3 regions of the Desulfosporosinus sp. Sb-LF genome follow, and region 2 is predicted to be linked to each of the others. Evidence: riboswitches for the same ligand, from Rfam matches in the RefSeq annotation. Region 2 holds a riboswitch; each other region holds the start of a gene.
What was found. A riboswitch is a leader RNA that binds a small molecule or an ion and turns the genes downstream of it on or off. The one in region 2 is predicted to bind cobalamin.
Positions count from the first base shown of each region.

Region 1: it holds a riboswitch for cobalamin, as region 2 does, so the genes downstream of both, E4K68_RS05055 (hypothetical protein) here and E4K68_RS08290 (HoxN/HupN/NixA family nickel/cobalt transporter) in region 2, are expected to answer to the same signal.
Region 3: it holds a riboswitch for cobalamin, as region 2 does, so the genes downstream of both, cbiE (precorrin-6y C5,15-methyltransferase (decarboxylating) subunit CbiE) here and E4K68_RS08290 (HoxN/HupN/NixA family nickel/cobalt transporter) in region 2, are expected to answer to the same signal.

Region 1 covers NZ_SPQR01000003.1:68,591-72,996, forward strand. The annotation lists gene E4K68_RS05045 (hydantoinase/oxoprolinase family protein) at 1-769, opposite strand, end outside; gene E4K68_RS05050 (UbiD family decarboxylase) at 926-2,299, opposite strand; gene E4K68_RS05055 (hypothetical protein) at 2,362-2,583, opposite strand; cobalamin riboswitch at 2,685-2,868, opposite strand; gene mch (methenyltetrahydromethanopterin cyclohydrolase) at 3,143-4,120, opposite strand; gene E4K68_RS05065 (hypothetical protein) at 4,153-4,406, opposite strand, start outside.
Region 2 covers NZ_SPQR01000005.1:18,480-22,885, forward strand. The annotation lists gene E4K68_RS08275 (SHOCT domain-containing protein) at 105-395, opposite strand; gene E4K68_RS08280 (SHOCT domain-containing protein) at 486-707, opposite strand; gene E4K68_RS08285 (hypothetical protein) at 722-1,216, opposite strand; cobalamin riboswitch at 1,378-1,568, shown strand; gene E4K68_RS08290 (HoxN/HupN/NixA family nickel/cobalt transporter) at 1,739-2,755, shown strand; gene E4K68_RS08295 (precorrin-6A/cobalt-precorrin-6A reductase) at 2,805-3,545, shown strand; gene E4K68_RS08300 (permease) at 4,323-4,406, opposite strand, start outside.
Region 3 covers NZ_SPQR01000004.1:122,473-126,878, reverse strand. The annotation lists gene E4K68_RS07090 (energy-coupling factor transporter transmembrane component T) at 1-362, shown strand, start outside; gene cbiD (cobalt-precorrin-5B (C(1))-methyltransferase CbiD) at 490-1,617, shown strand; cobalamin riboswitch at 1,744-1,924, shown strand; gene cbiE (precorrin-6y C5,15-methyltransferase (decarboxylating) subunit CbiE) at 2,107-3,324, shown strand; gene cobI (precorrin-2 C(20)-methyltransferase) at 3,321-4,043, shown strand; gene cobM (precorrin-4 C(11)-methyltransferase) at 4,040-4,406, shown strand, end outside.

The DNA of each region.
Region 1 (4,406 bases), on a different contig from region 2:
GCTGACTTGCTTGCCTTAAATCCGTTAAACCGCCATTATTCTGGGCGATGGATATTGGCACTTGAAGACCGTTATTACGCATGTGAGACCTCAAATCCAGTAGATAATTACTTAACACAGGACTTAAGCGTGCATTTAGAACTGTTGTGGTAGTTCGTTCATATTCCCCAAGTTGGGAAGAAAGTTCAGACGAAAGCGTGATAAATACGTTGGGCAAAAGACCTTGCAATTGATCTTTAAACCCTTCTTCATGCTCCGGATTACGACAGGCAAAGAGCAAACATACCGCAACGGATTCTACCTCTTGTTGCCGCAAGAAATCGGCAATCTCCTTTATTTGGGCGTGATCCACGGATTTGATAGACATACCCTTATAATCCATACGTTCCCGAAGCCCTATGCGCAAATACCGCGGTACTAAAACGGGGGGTAAAGCAACACGAAAATCCCATTGTTCAGCCAAACGTGAACGTCTTAATTCCAATGAATCGCGAAAGCCCTCGGTCGTGATCAAAGCTGTTTTTGCACCTTGACCCTGCAGCAAGGCATTGATACCTACAGTCGTCCCATGAATAAACTTGTCGGTTTGCCCAAGGAATTCTGAGAGTGATAAGCCGAAACCCTGCGCCAAATCAGTTAGGCCTCGCAAAATCGATTCCAGAGGGTTTTCTAGGCCAGAAGGAACCTTGGTGGTAAAGGAACATCCATGCTGATCCCGAACCACAAAGTCCGCGAACGTACCCCCTACATCAACTGCAATTTTGTACATTTCTTCCATCTCCCTGTTAGCTAAAAATAAGTAAAATAAGCTTTAAAACCACCTTGATTCTTTTAGACCCTTCTCTCTAGTCATAATGAAGAAGTCCCCATTGTGGGGACTAAAGCTAATAAAAAATAAGCATTCAACAATCCATTCGAACCCCAGTTATAGGCCGAAGGACTCCATAAAACGCTGTACCTTATGCTGAACCTCAGATGACATCTCCACTGTGGGCGCAAAACCTGAAAGGGGTTTCGTCGCATCAATACCCATTTTGGCAGTTCGACTTAATTCATCACTCGAAGGATCTAAAGTACAGCCCATACCCATATGCTGCGGTATGATCGTCACTCCTCTATCCGCTTGAAGTCTAGTGGCCATGGCCCAAAGCACCTGGCGTTCATCGAAAACGTCCACATCTTCATCGACTACAACGACCATCTTCAGATTATGATCCACCGAGAAGGCCGTAAAGATGGCTTGCTGGGCCTGTCCCTCAGCAATCTTCTTCATGGAAATGTAACAGTGGAACAATCCACAAGCCGAAATGGGAGCATGAACACTTTTAATATTAGGCAGAGTCCTTTTCAGCGCATTCAGGACATCCCCTTCTCGCTGTACAGCGACAATCGTAATATGCTCTGAACTCATGGCTGGTGTAATATCCTGAAAGAGCGGTTTCGTGCGGTACTGAATTGCCTTAACCTTGAACAAATTTTCCGTGCTGCGATAACAGGCATAATTTGTGAATTCTGCAAAAGGGCCTTCAGCTTCTCGTTCTCCTGCGACGATTTCCCCCTCGATGATAACCTCAGCATAAGCAGGAACCGTCAGATCGACCATCTTGCAGCGAGCGACCTTCAGCGGAGACCCAAATAATCCCCCCATCGCTGCAAATTTACCTTGATCATAAGGGATCAAGGCCATTGACCCCATCGAAATATTAGGGTGGATACCGAGTACAATCGTCGCTTCGAGCGATTTACCCATTTCTTCCGAGCGGCGGAAGTACTCCCATAAACGTTGCCTAGAATGGAGGCTAATCCCTAATTTGTCCCTACCCTTTAACTGCATCCGGTGATAACCTGCTGTATCAGCACCCGTCACTGGATCTTTAGCAATGACCAAGCCTGCTGTAATGTAGGGTCCAGCATCAATTGGGAAGTGAGTCAAAATTGGCAATTTATACAAATCAACCTCTGGGCCTATAACAACATTCTCCCGAAACGGAGCATCAGCTATCTCGACAGGCTCGATCCGCTGATTGATTCGCTTGGAAAACTCAGCGGCAAGATCGTTGGGATGAACACCCATAGCCAATGCCAAACGCTCGCGAGGAGCCAAAACATTAGTGACAACGGAGATATCATGCCCTTTAACGTTATCAAAAATCGTCAGCGGATAGCGCCGCACTTTCTCTAATTCCATAATCAAGGTACTAATTTCATACTTTGGGTCAATCTCCTCATGAATATGGACAACCTCTAAGGGGTTTTGCTGCTTAACTCGTTCGATAAATGATCTCAGATCCTGCTCCAACTTCTACGCCTCCTCAAATAATCATGTTAATATTTAATAAGCCTCAATGAAAGTGGAGCGACCTATTGAGCTGATCCACTTTTATGTAAGGCATCAACAACAAACTTAGTCAAGATAGTACCTCCAATGATACTTACATCCGCCGTCATACACGACGAAATCAAAACGACTTTAAGCGGTAACTTCAAAACTATAAAGAGACCTGCCCCAACGCAGAAGTTCCCGACAAGTTTGTATCGACCTGTGCCAATAGTAGTGACTCCACTTAATGTATCGCTAATCACCTCTCATTCTCACCCACAATGCAAAAAGACAATAGAAAAAGCCCACAGTCCTATATGACTGTAGACTTTACCATCGCCCATTATTAGCCTTATCAAAAAAGGCTAAGTTCAATATTACAGGCAGGTCTTCTGGCTCAAAGTTCATCATCGCCGTACGCCTTCCCAGCAAATGCCAGTGGCCAGTGTACAGGACTCCCTCTTCACAGTGGTGGGTCCGCTCAGGATTAATATACTACCTGATTCCCTATTCTCCCCAATTGGGGCACCTGTAATAATTCCTTATTACCAATCCACCATGAATTAAGAGTGGATTATGTGTTTTTTATATGTTTCGACGCCATTATTAAATTCCCTGCTTCTAATCATGAACTAGGGTAAATTCTTTTTCGATGAGTTTCGTTGATAGACAGATCAAAACGGTAAAACCCACGTCTGAGCCTTACCGCTTTGATACTTATCAATTTTATTGTTTTCCAGAAGCATTTACCTATATTCTAAACCATTGATCTTAATTATTTCTAAACAGTTTATAAACAATCTATAAACGAATGCTCTACCCTCAGTTTATTCCTAGCCCAAATGAATTACGCAAAATATCAGGACGCAAGGATCCGGCATGAAACGAGTTACCACTCTTTAAATTACATAACCACACTTCCGCAGGGCTAAACAGACGTGGGTCGATATCGTAAAAATCCCCACATTCCTTATACACCTCCGCAAAAGGTCGACCATATTCCCGAGAAGACGATGACGGAACCAGCTTCACCAGAGAATCGAGAGCTTTATCATCATCATGAAGGTAATAAAGTACTGTCGAACCATAAAGAAGCGCATCGTTTGTCCGCCCAAGGGCACTTAGATTATCACCCGCTACTGGTGATAACGGACAAATACCCGAACCGGATACTATGTTCTCTATATTATAGCCCAGTTCCATGAGTTTAGATAAGCCAGTTTCCAAGGCTCGTGCCGCTATCTGAACTGAACCCACCTGTGACGCAGTAGGGGCTACCATGATATAGAGATTTGTGGGATCGCATTGACACTCCTCTAAAATATACCGAACCACCTCTTCTGAAGGAAGTTCCTCACTTTCCAAACAAATGATCGCTGTCTCCGAATAATCCTCATAGCCTGAAACTTCAAATACTTCACCCTCATGAACAATAGCACGTCCCGGACCAGAACCCATTGCTAATAACTTGCCATTTTTAATAGGCCATCCGGCATATTGGGACGCCAGACAAGCTCGGATCGGATGATCAGAGACTACTTCAACTGCGGGCCAGTGCAACCCATTAAAGTCTGACCAATGTTGTTGAACCTGGGCTAGCCCTCCGAGGCAAACAGACGCGAACAAGGTCCCTGCTTCCCAGCCACCCTGAACATGAACACCGCAATCGATCACTGTTACCCCATTTTGTTTGTGAACCTTGACCCGAAGCAGTTCGCTCCGGGAGAGGAATTTCTGAACCAACGGGAAAGCCTGACGGTTAGGACTTAATTCATGGGTTTGGCTAAGCGGCAAAAGCATAGTGTTTCCCTTCTCCAAGTGAAATTATTGTTCTACAATCTCTCGTACTCACCCTTAGCATTAAGATATTGAATATCCCTGCAACCATAATATTCTCCATACATATCTAACGGATCAAAGCCCCTTGGTCTAGTACAGTCATCCGAGTAGCCGATATAGTAGACTTCCAGGTCCTGGTCTCTCATACGGAATATATACTGTGGTTCAGCTTCAAACTTTTTGATTAGTTGTTCAAATTCCTCAGTACCTTTTTTAGCGTCCGAAGAGAAATACTCGATCATGGATT
Region 2 (4,406 bases):
CCCTTCAATTCATAGTAATGAAAAGTGCAGTGTCTCCCTGAGGAGACCCTACACTTTTCTTGTATCCATTGTTTATTTCACAACGTAATTTTCTTCTACCCAAATTAGCTCAAATCCTGTTTGCGGCTTTGATACTCTGCTGAATCAATCTCGCCACGCGCATAGCGTTCTCGCAAAATGTCTAATCCACTATTCTGTTTGCCAAATCCGTTTGTATGAACTTGTGAAGAATTACGACGAAATAAGTAGATACTCAGTAGAATGATCCCGATTCCGAAGATAAGAGGCATGATTATTCCCATCATACCTATCCACCCATATCCGCCTCCGTAGCCACCATAACCGTAACCACCGTTTCTCCATCCGCCCATCATATTACCCCAGCCACCCATCATGTGAATCCCTCCTTCAAAAAATACCAATTTAATGCCAGAACATAATCTTAACAAAGTTTAACCTCTAACAAATTAATTCAAAGCACTTGATTATCCCTTTTTAATTGATATTGTTTGCTTTTGTCCAGACAGTTCTTGTTTCCGCTCAAGGTATTCCTCACGATTAATCTCACCCCGTGCATATCGATCATTCAAGATATCCATTGGAGAATGCGCCTGGGATTGATGGTTCGTGCAGCATAACCCTCCAGCATGGGATGAATTGAACATATAATATGCTACAATGACTAAGATGATTAAACCAAACATCATTTGAGATTCCCCCTTTAGTTATTTGATTGAGTTGCCATTCCTCTACCAGAACCCATCATATTACCACCCTTATTTGCAGCTCTGGTTCCACTCCCAATCCTACTCCCGTTCATCATCGTTCCTCGAGAACTAGTGATACCACCACCGTTTGTCATCATGCTCCCTCCGGCGTTACTCATGAATTGGTTCATTTTATCAAGGTTGTCTTGCCCAATTTGAGCCTTTACAGCTGGGTCTGAATTCATAAGATTTTGCATTGCCTTAACATCACCCGTTTGCATAGCGTTCTGCATCCCTGCTGAATTATGCAGATTTTGCATGGCAGGCGAATTCACAAGTGCTTGATGTTGTCCTGGTGAAAAGGTTTGTTGCATGAATCCCTGCATTTGACCAACCCATCCATTACCTGGTTGCTGAGTCGTTCCAGCGAGAGCTGGTAAAGCCATGAGCCCTACTGCTAACGTTGCGGTTCCGAGGATTGCCGTGACCTTTTTACTTAATTTTTCCATTGTATATTCCTCCCTAAAATTTTAAAGTTAAGATTCTTTGTTGTATTTGTTATTTCCATGACCTTAGTATAACTCTAGTATCCGTTATTCTCATGAAGAAGTTGTGAATTTCTTATGAATTTAGAGACAAACTTACTTGCTTCATGGTATTCTTGAAAAGAACTAAATAGTTAGGAATAAGTGATTTCTTCTTGAGGGAAGGAATTGAAAAGGAAAGTCAGTAGAAGGCTGACGCGGTACCCGCCACTGTAAGAGGGAATCAATTCACATCATGTCACTGGGACTTACCTGGGAAGACGTGAATTGATGATGATCTTGAGCCAGGAGACCTGCTTATTCTAAATGTGAAAACTACCTACGGGAATGTTAGGGGGTGTATACTTGTGTCGATATTTCAACTCCGGTTGTCTGATACATGTTAAACTTTTAACCCTTCTATGGTGAAGGGTTTTTATTTTTGTATTCCTAAACTGAATCTGGTTAACGTTCTTTTTATAGACAGTGGATCAGGAGGAAGAAAAGATGAAAGATATCACTCAAACAATGAAAAGTCGCCCTAAGTGGCTGGGTTATGGCGCAGCAGTGACTGGGTTACACCTTTTAGGCATCATAATGATGTTTCTAAATATCAAGCAACACCCTCAATTACTGGGATTTGCCTTTCTTTCCTATACGCTGGGCTTACGTCATGCTTTTGATGCTGATCATATTGCCGCCATCGATAATACTGTGCGCAAAATGATTCAGCAAAAGCAAGACCCTCTGGGGGTTGGCTTTTTCTTCTCGATTGGTCATTCTACAGTTGTATGTATTATGGCGATAATCACCGCACTCTCCATGCACTGGGCGCAGCAAAATATCCCACAAATACAAAATGTCGCAAGTGTGATAGGCACAGCGGTTGCCGGAAGTTTTCTCCTTCTAATAGGACTATTTAATCTTTACATTTGGTTTGATATATATGGTTTTTTTCGTAAAATGCGTCAGGGTGAGTTTGATGAGGAAAATCTTGATCAACTACTCTTAAGTCGCGGTTTCGTAACCCGTTTCTTTAAGCCACTCTATCGATTAATTAACAAGAGCTGGCATGTATATCCCCTGGGTTTTCTCTTCGGGCTAAGTTTCGATACTGCATCGGAGGTAGCCTTATTGGCTATTTCTGCTACTCTTGGTACCAAAGGTATGCCAATTACAGCCATTTTATCTCTACCCATTATATTTGCTGCTGGCATGAGCTTGATGGACACTGCAGATGGAATCTTTATGACCACTGCTTATCATTGGGCTTTTTCCACTCCGCTTCGCAAAATTTACTATAATCTATCGGTTACAGGTCTATCCGTAATCGCTGCACTAGTAATTGGCTCCATTGAACTTGCACAGATTATTTCAACAAAGCTTGGATTTCATCGCGGCTTTTGGGGATGGATCCAAAGCCTAAACTTCGGCTCGATCGGCTATCTACTGGTAGGTCTTTTTATCTTAACTTGGGCAATATCTTATTCGCTCTGGAGGATCTTAGGTTTCGAAAATGCATAGTGTATGAATTATTTCAGTGATTCGGATTCAATACGGAGGTCAACAATAAATGATTATTCTTTTGGGAGAATCTGCAGCGGCACGTGAGCTTAGTACACAATTAAAAGCCAGGGGACTCGATTTAATACGAAAACAGAGCTGGACTGATGAAACCAGCTTGACCCCTTCAGTGGTCATTGATGCTAGCCATCCCTCTTCTAGTATAAAAATTCCCCCATTACGACAATGGTGTGAACAACGAGGGATTCTTTATATAAGGTTAGAAAGACCGGAAACCAAAGTTCCGTCCAGTCCCTTAATTTTCCCAGTCTACACTTGGGAAGAGGCTTTGCTCCAACTTGAACAACGCGTTGACACCTTATACCACCTAAAAGGTCGTCTGATTACGATCTTTATAACGACTGGCAGCCATCAACTACACAGTATTGTTAACAGCTCCTTCTCCCGCTCAGTTCGTCTGGTCGTGCGTATCCTTCCGGAAGGGCGATTGGTGCAAAAATGCAATGATGTTGGCATTCATCCACGAGATATTGTCGCTATGCAAGGCCCATTTTCCAAAGAGATCAATAGAGCCTTATTTAAGTTTTACGGAGCAGATATTCTCTTGACACGAGACAGTGGTCTCGCTGGTGGGACGGATACAAAAGTTTCGGCCGCTTTAGAACTCGGATTAGAAATCGTGCTGGTCAAAAAAACTAAAACTAACACTGGTTTGACAGTATGCAGCACTCACGAATTACTAGATTGGGTAGATCATAATTTTGTTGATAGTCCAATCAACCAACTTTAGAAAGTAACGTTTTGCAGGGAACGTGAAATCGATAAAAGAGCAGATGCCCTTAGATGTAGCAACTGCTCTTTTATACGAACAACAACTTTAAACTATTCCTAGCTCCGTGTCATAATGTTTTACTTTGCATGACAGTTGAATTCATCATCGTTTGACGTTGCTCCGATGAAAGGTCACTTCCTCGTCTCTCCATATACTTTCTCGGACACCGATTTTACTTTCAATTTATTGTTACTGGAAAGAGTAATGTAGCATAATCCATAACCCAAAATAGAGAAGCATATGGCTGTTACCAAGAAATCTAGTCCTCTGATATAAACTCCCCCCCAAAAATCCATCTTTTATTGTAATACGTATATAAGGCTTGTTTTCTGACGGTCTGTTACTCAAACATGCCTTTTTTTAAGAACAATTTCCGATTAGGTTATATTCCGAATCCAAATAAGAACTAATCCGCACTCTTCTTATTAATTAACGGAGCTGGAACTATTTCTATTGATAGGCTCATTAGTACCTGATATAAAAGAAACTAATTAATTACAGATAATGAAAACAGACAAAACCCGTCGGACCTCACACCCGAGAGTCTTGTCTGTTACCATGTTTTCTTAGTGTAACCTTTGGATACGATCATCCCATTAAAAAGTTGTGAATTTCTTATGAACAAAGCATTCTGCAATTTGTAGTGAAGTAAAATCGATAAAAAGGCTGACCTGGTTCAGTTAGACCAGATCAGCCTCACCTTATTAACTTATGCCTTTTCCCTTTTGTTAGCTTTTAGAATACCAACATAGCAACTACACCACTAAGAATACCTACTAGCGCTACTGCACTCCCTACAAAAAGCAGGACCTTTGTGGG
Region 3 (4,406 bases), on a different contig from region 2:
TCCCTGCAGAAATTTCCATGATGCTGACAACAGCGATACGATTTATTCCTACTCTGGATAAAAAACGAAGGCTTATCCTAGAAGCTCAAAAGGCACGAGGTTCCAGATTTAACGAAAAAGGAATTGTAGGTCCTATACGATCGTATCTTCCGATTATGATTCCCATGTTTATAAACTCGATTTTAATGGCTAATTCATTATCGATGGCAATGCTGAATAGGGGATACGGCTTAACTCGTTCTTGGACACCTTTGCGCGAAATTGCGTTTGCCCCAAGGGATTTCTGGGCGATTTTCCTCATTGTTCTGTCGATAACCTTGGCTATTCTTGCTCGATTCAGACTGCATCTGGGGGTTTTGTAGATAATAAAGTTTTAGCTCGTGGTAGGCCTTAGTTGCGCTGATGCATCACATAACTTATACTTTCAGATATGCCAATCTAATACCAGTTTGATATTACGTTGATAAACTTAATATGGGAGAGGAAACTATGGCTAAAGACAAAGATCGACATACTTGGCGCGAAGGATATACAACAGGAAGCTGTGCAGCTGGTGCAGCTAAAGTAGCCTGCCTCCTTCTCCATGGGGACAGTTTACCTGAGCAGGTAGAGGTTCCTCTGCCGAATTCTGCTCGCTTAATGATGCCCATCCAAGGGGGAGAATCAAACGATTCAGTAGCCACTGCATGCATTCTCAAAAACGGCGGGGATGATGCGGATATCACACATGGGCTTGAAATCCGTGCGATAGTACGTCAGCTTTCCCCTCATGGAATTATTCACATCCGTGGGGGCAAAGGGGTAGGAACCGTCACAAAAAAAGGATTAGCCATTGATGTTGGGGAAAGCGCTATTAACCCAGTTCCGAGGAAAATGATCAATCAAGCTGTACGTGAGGTCTTCCCCGAAGAAGAACTTGAAATAATCATCGAAGTCCCTGCCGGAGAAGCCGCCGCTTTGCGAACCCTAAATCCTAGGTTGGGAATTGTCGGAGGAATTTCAATTCTGGGGACAAGTGGGATCGTCCGTCCTATGTCAGAAGAAGCTTTTAAAACCTCGATTCTTCCGGAGTTGGATCAGGCAGTGGCTTATGGACATAAAACTATTGTGCTAACCCCAGGGCACTATGGCTATAGAGTCGCGACGGAACGCTTGAAGGTCCCGACTGAAGCCGTGATCGAAATGAGTAATTTTGTAGGCTTCCTTTTGGAAGAAGCAGCCTACCGTGGAATTGAACAGGTCATTTTACTGGGACATATCGGGAAGCTGATCAAAGTATCAGGTGGGATTTTCCATACCCATAATCGTGTTGCAGATGCACGTTCGGAAATATTGCTGGCACATGCGGCACTGGCTGGGGTAAATTTTGACACCTTAGCACATCTGGCAGAGTTTCCAACCACTGAAGGAGCAACATTAGAACTTCTAAATCTCGGCGAGCAAAACTTGCTTCACCATCTAGCACATTTGGCCAGTGAACGGGCCCAGGCATTCACCATTGGGCGTCTGAGCGTAGGCACGATTATGACGTTGTTAAGCGGCCAACCGATTGGTTGGGATACGAAAGCTCGCGAAATTGTAAAAGAACAAGGTTGGGTGTGGTCGACTGAACCTTGACATATGCTTAGCCAGACAATTTAATTTAATTGTCTGGCTTTTTAAATAATTTATTTTTAAAAAAGAGGAATTTAGTATATACTTATAGAATAATCCATTATCAGTTGTATACATACTCATGAATTTAATACTACTCATTCTTAGGGTTCCTCAGCAATTGGGGATTTTAAAGGGGAAGTCGGTGAAAATCCGGCGCGGTCCCGCCACTGTAAACAAGGAGTTCTCTTCAGTAATGCCATGATCGAATGTTAGAGGAAGAGAATGATGATTTGAAGCCAGGAAACCTGCCTTAAGAACATCACAGACCTACGGGCGATAGGAAATGTGTGTGTTTATTTAGGTAAACCATACGAGCCGCTCAGGCTCGTTTTTATTTACCCATCTATAATACGCTTCCTTCCCATTCGCAAGTCAACTTAATGAATGAAATGAAATTTCTAGAACCTGTGGTGAACGTATAATTCATCAAGCAATGGAAGAAGGTTTTCTATGTTACAGGTGATCGGTATCGGCCCCGGTAGACCGGAATGGTTGCCCCCTGCAATCACTAAACTTGTGGGAAATTGCGACATTTTAATTGGGGGTTCTAGGGCGCTTGAACTCTTTCCAAATTTCGCGGGACGACAGTATTGCCTATCTGGTGACCTCGCTCACAGTCTTGAAGTGATTGCAAACGCACTTCAAAAAAAGAAAATTATTGGAGTTCTCGTCTCAGGCGACCCCGGGTTTTTCAGCTTTTTGCCCAGGCTTAAAAAGGAATTTCCTGAGGAGAGAATCGACGTCTACCCGGGAATAAGCTCTCTACAATTCGCCTTTGCGAGAGCAGGGATTCCTTGGCAAGAGGCAACCTTCGTTAGTGTTCATGGTCGAGAATTGTCCGTATTGCCACGGGTGATAACTCGTCCCACAGCGGTCTTAACGGGTGGAGAAAATACCCCTCAGAAAATAGCGCAACTCTATTTGGATCTCGGAAGTAACCCCCATATTTCTGTAGGCAATGCCCTTACCTATCCAGAAGAATTCTGGGAAACAATGGATGCCGAGCATTTATCTCATGAGAAAACATCGTTGAAAAATGCCATCGTTATTCTGTATCCAACAATTGAGCAGGATAATATGCAAACTACTGGTTGCAGAATTGGTATTCCAGACCATGAGTTCCTACGGGGAAAGGTTCCCATGACCAAAGCGGAAATTCGAGTCCAAGTACTCGCGAAGGCCCAAATATCGACCAATGACCATATTGTGGACATCGGGGCTGGTACTGGAAGCATTAGTATTGAAGCCGCTGGTCTCGCTCCTAAAGGGGTTGTTTATGCAATTGAACATAATCCAGAGGCTCAAGAACTCATTCTAGCCAATCAACAAAAGTTTGGCATCTCTAACCTACGTCTGATTTCCGGGGCCGCCCCCGATGTTTTTGGAGAGCTCCCCCAAGTTAATGTCTGTATCATTGGCGGAAGTCATGGACGATTGAAGGAAATTCTAGAAAAAGTACCCCTCGTTGAGGGAGGTAGAATCGTGATCACTGCAGTGACAATCGAAACGGTATCCCACGGACTGAAACTCCTTGAAGATCTTCACTATCAAGAAATCGATGCCGTTTCTATTCAAGCAGTCCGTTGGAAGCCAGTACAAACTCTTCATATGGCACAAGCTTTAAATCCGGTCTTTATTCTATCAGCACGAAAAGAGGGGAAGTCATGAATACAATGTGGGGGAAATTTTATGGAGTCGGGGTTGGCCCCGGCGATCCTCAGCTCTTGACCTTACAAGCTGTCAACGTTTTACAAACCGTCGATCTGGTAGCTATCCCAAAATCTAAAATGGAGCGAGAAAGCGTCGCCTGGGATATTGCTAAAATTCATTGCCCGTCGAACGTCCGCCTTATCGAACTGGAATTGCCCATGACTTCGGACCAGCAAGTTTTGGCTAAGGCTTGGCAAGATGGAGCACAGACACTCTTATCTGAACTAAAACAGGGCAAATCGATTGCGTTCATTACGCTGGGTGATCCTTCACTCTATAGCACTTACAGTTACCTACTTAACATCCTCCAGGAGGAATTACCCCAGGAATGTATTGCAACTGTGCCAGGTATCACTGCCATGTCCGCAGCAGCTGCCAGGATTAATTTACCTCTTGCCACAGGGGATGAACCCCTTCTTATCTTGCCAAGTACCGAAGATGTGGGCGAATTTCTCGACTTTCCGAACTTGGTTTTGATGAAAGTCTCTCGGAGACTTCCTGAGATTTTAACACTTCTAGAGGAGAAAGATAAAAAAGCGGTCTTGCTAACACGCCTAGGGCAGCCGGGTGAGGCTATCCGCTGGAAGCCTAAACCACAGGACTTTGCTTCCGACAAAATCGATTATCTCAGCCTTTTACTTGTCAAAAAGGATTTGTTAGGGAGGAAAAAAGATTGAGTCAGAACAAACTTACGGGAAAAGTTATTTTCGTCGGAGCTGGCCCTGGAGATCCGGAACTGATCACAATCAAAGGATCCCGCGCACTAGAACGAGCTGACCGTGTGATCTACGCGGGGTCTTTAGTCAACCCGACATTACTCGATATCTGTCGTCCGGGAACCCCTTTTCACGACAGTGCCCATCTAACACTCGAAGAGGTGGTTGCTTTGATGTCCGAGGGAACTAGTCGTGGGGAAATGATTGTACGTCTCCATACTGGAGATCCTAGTATGTACGGAGCAATAAAGGAACAATTTGACTATTTAGACAAACAAGAAATTCCGTATTCCGTCATTCCAGGGGTCAGCTCGGTGTTTGCAG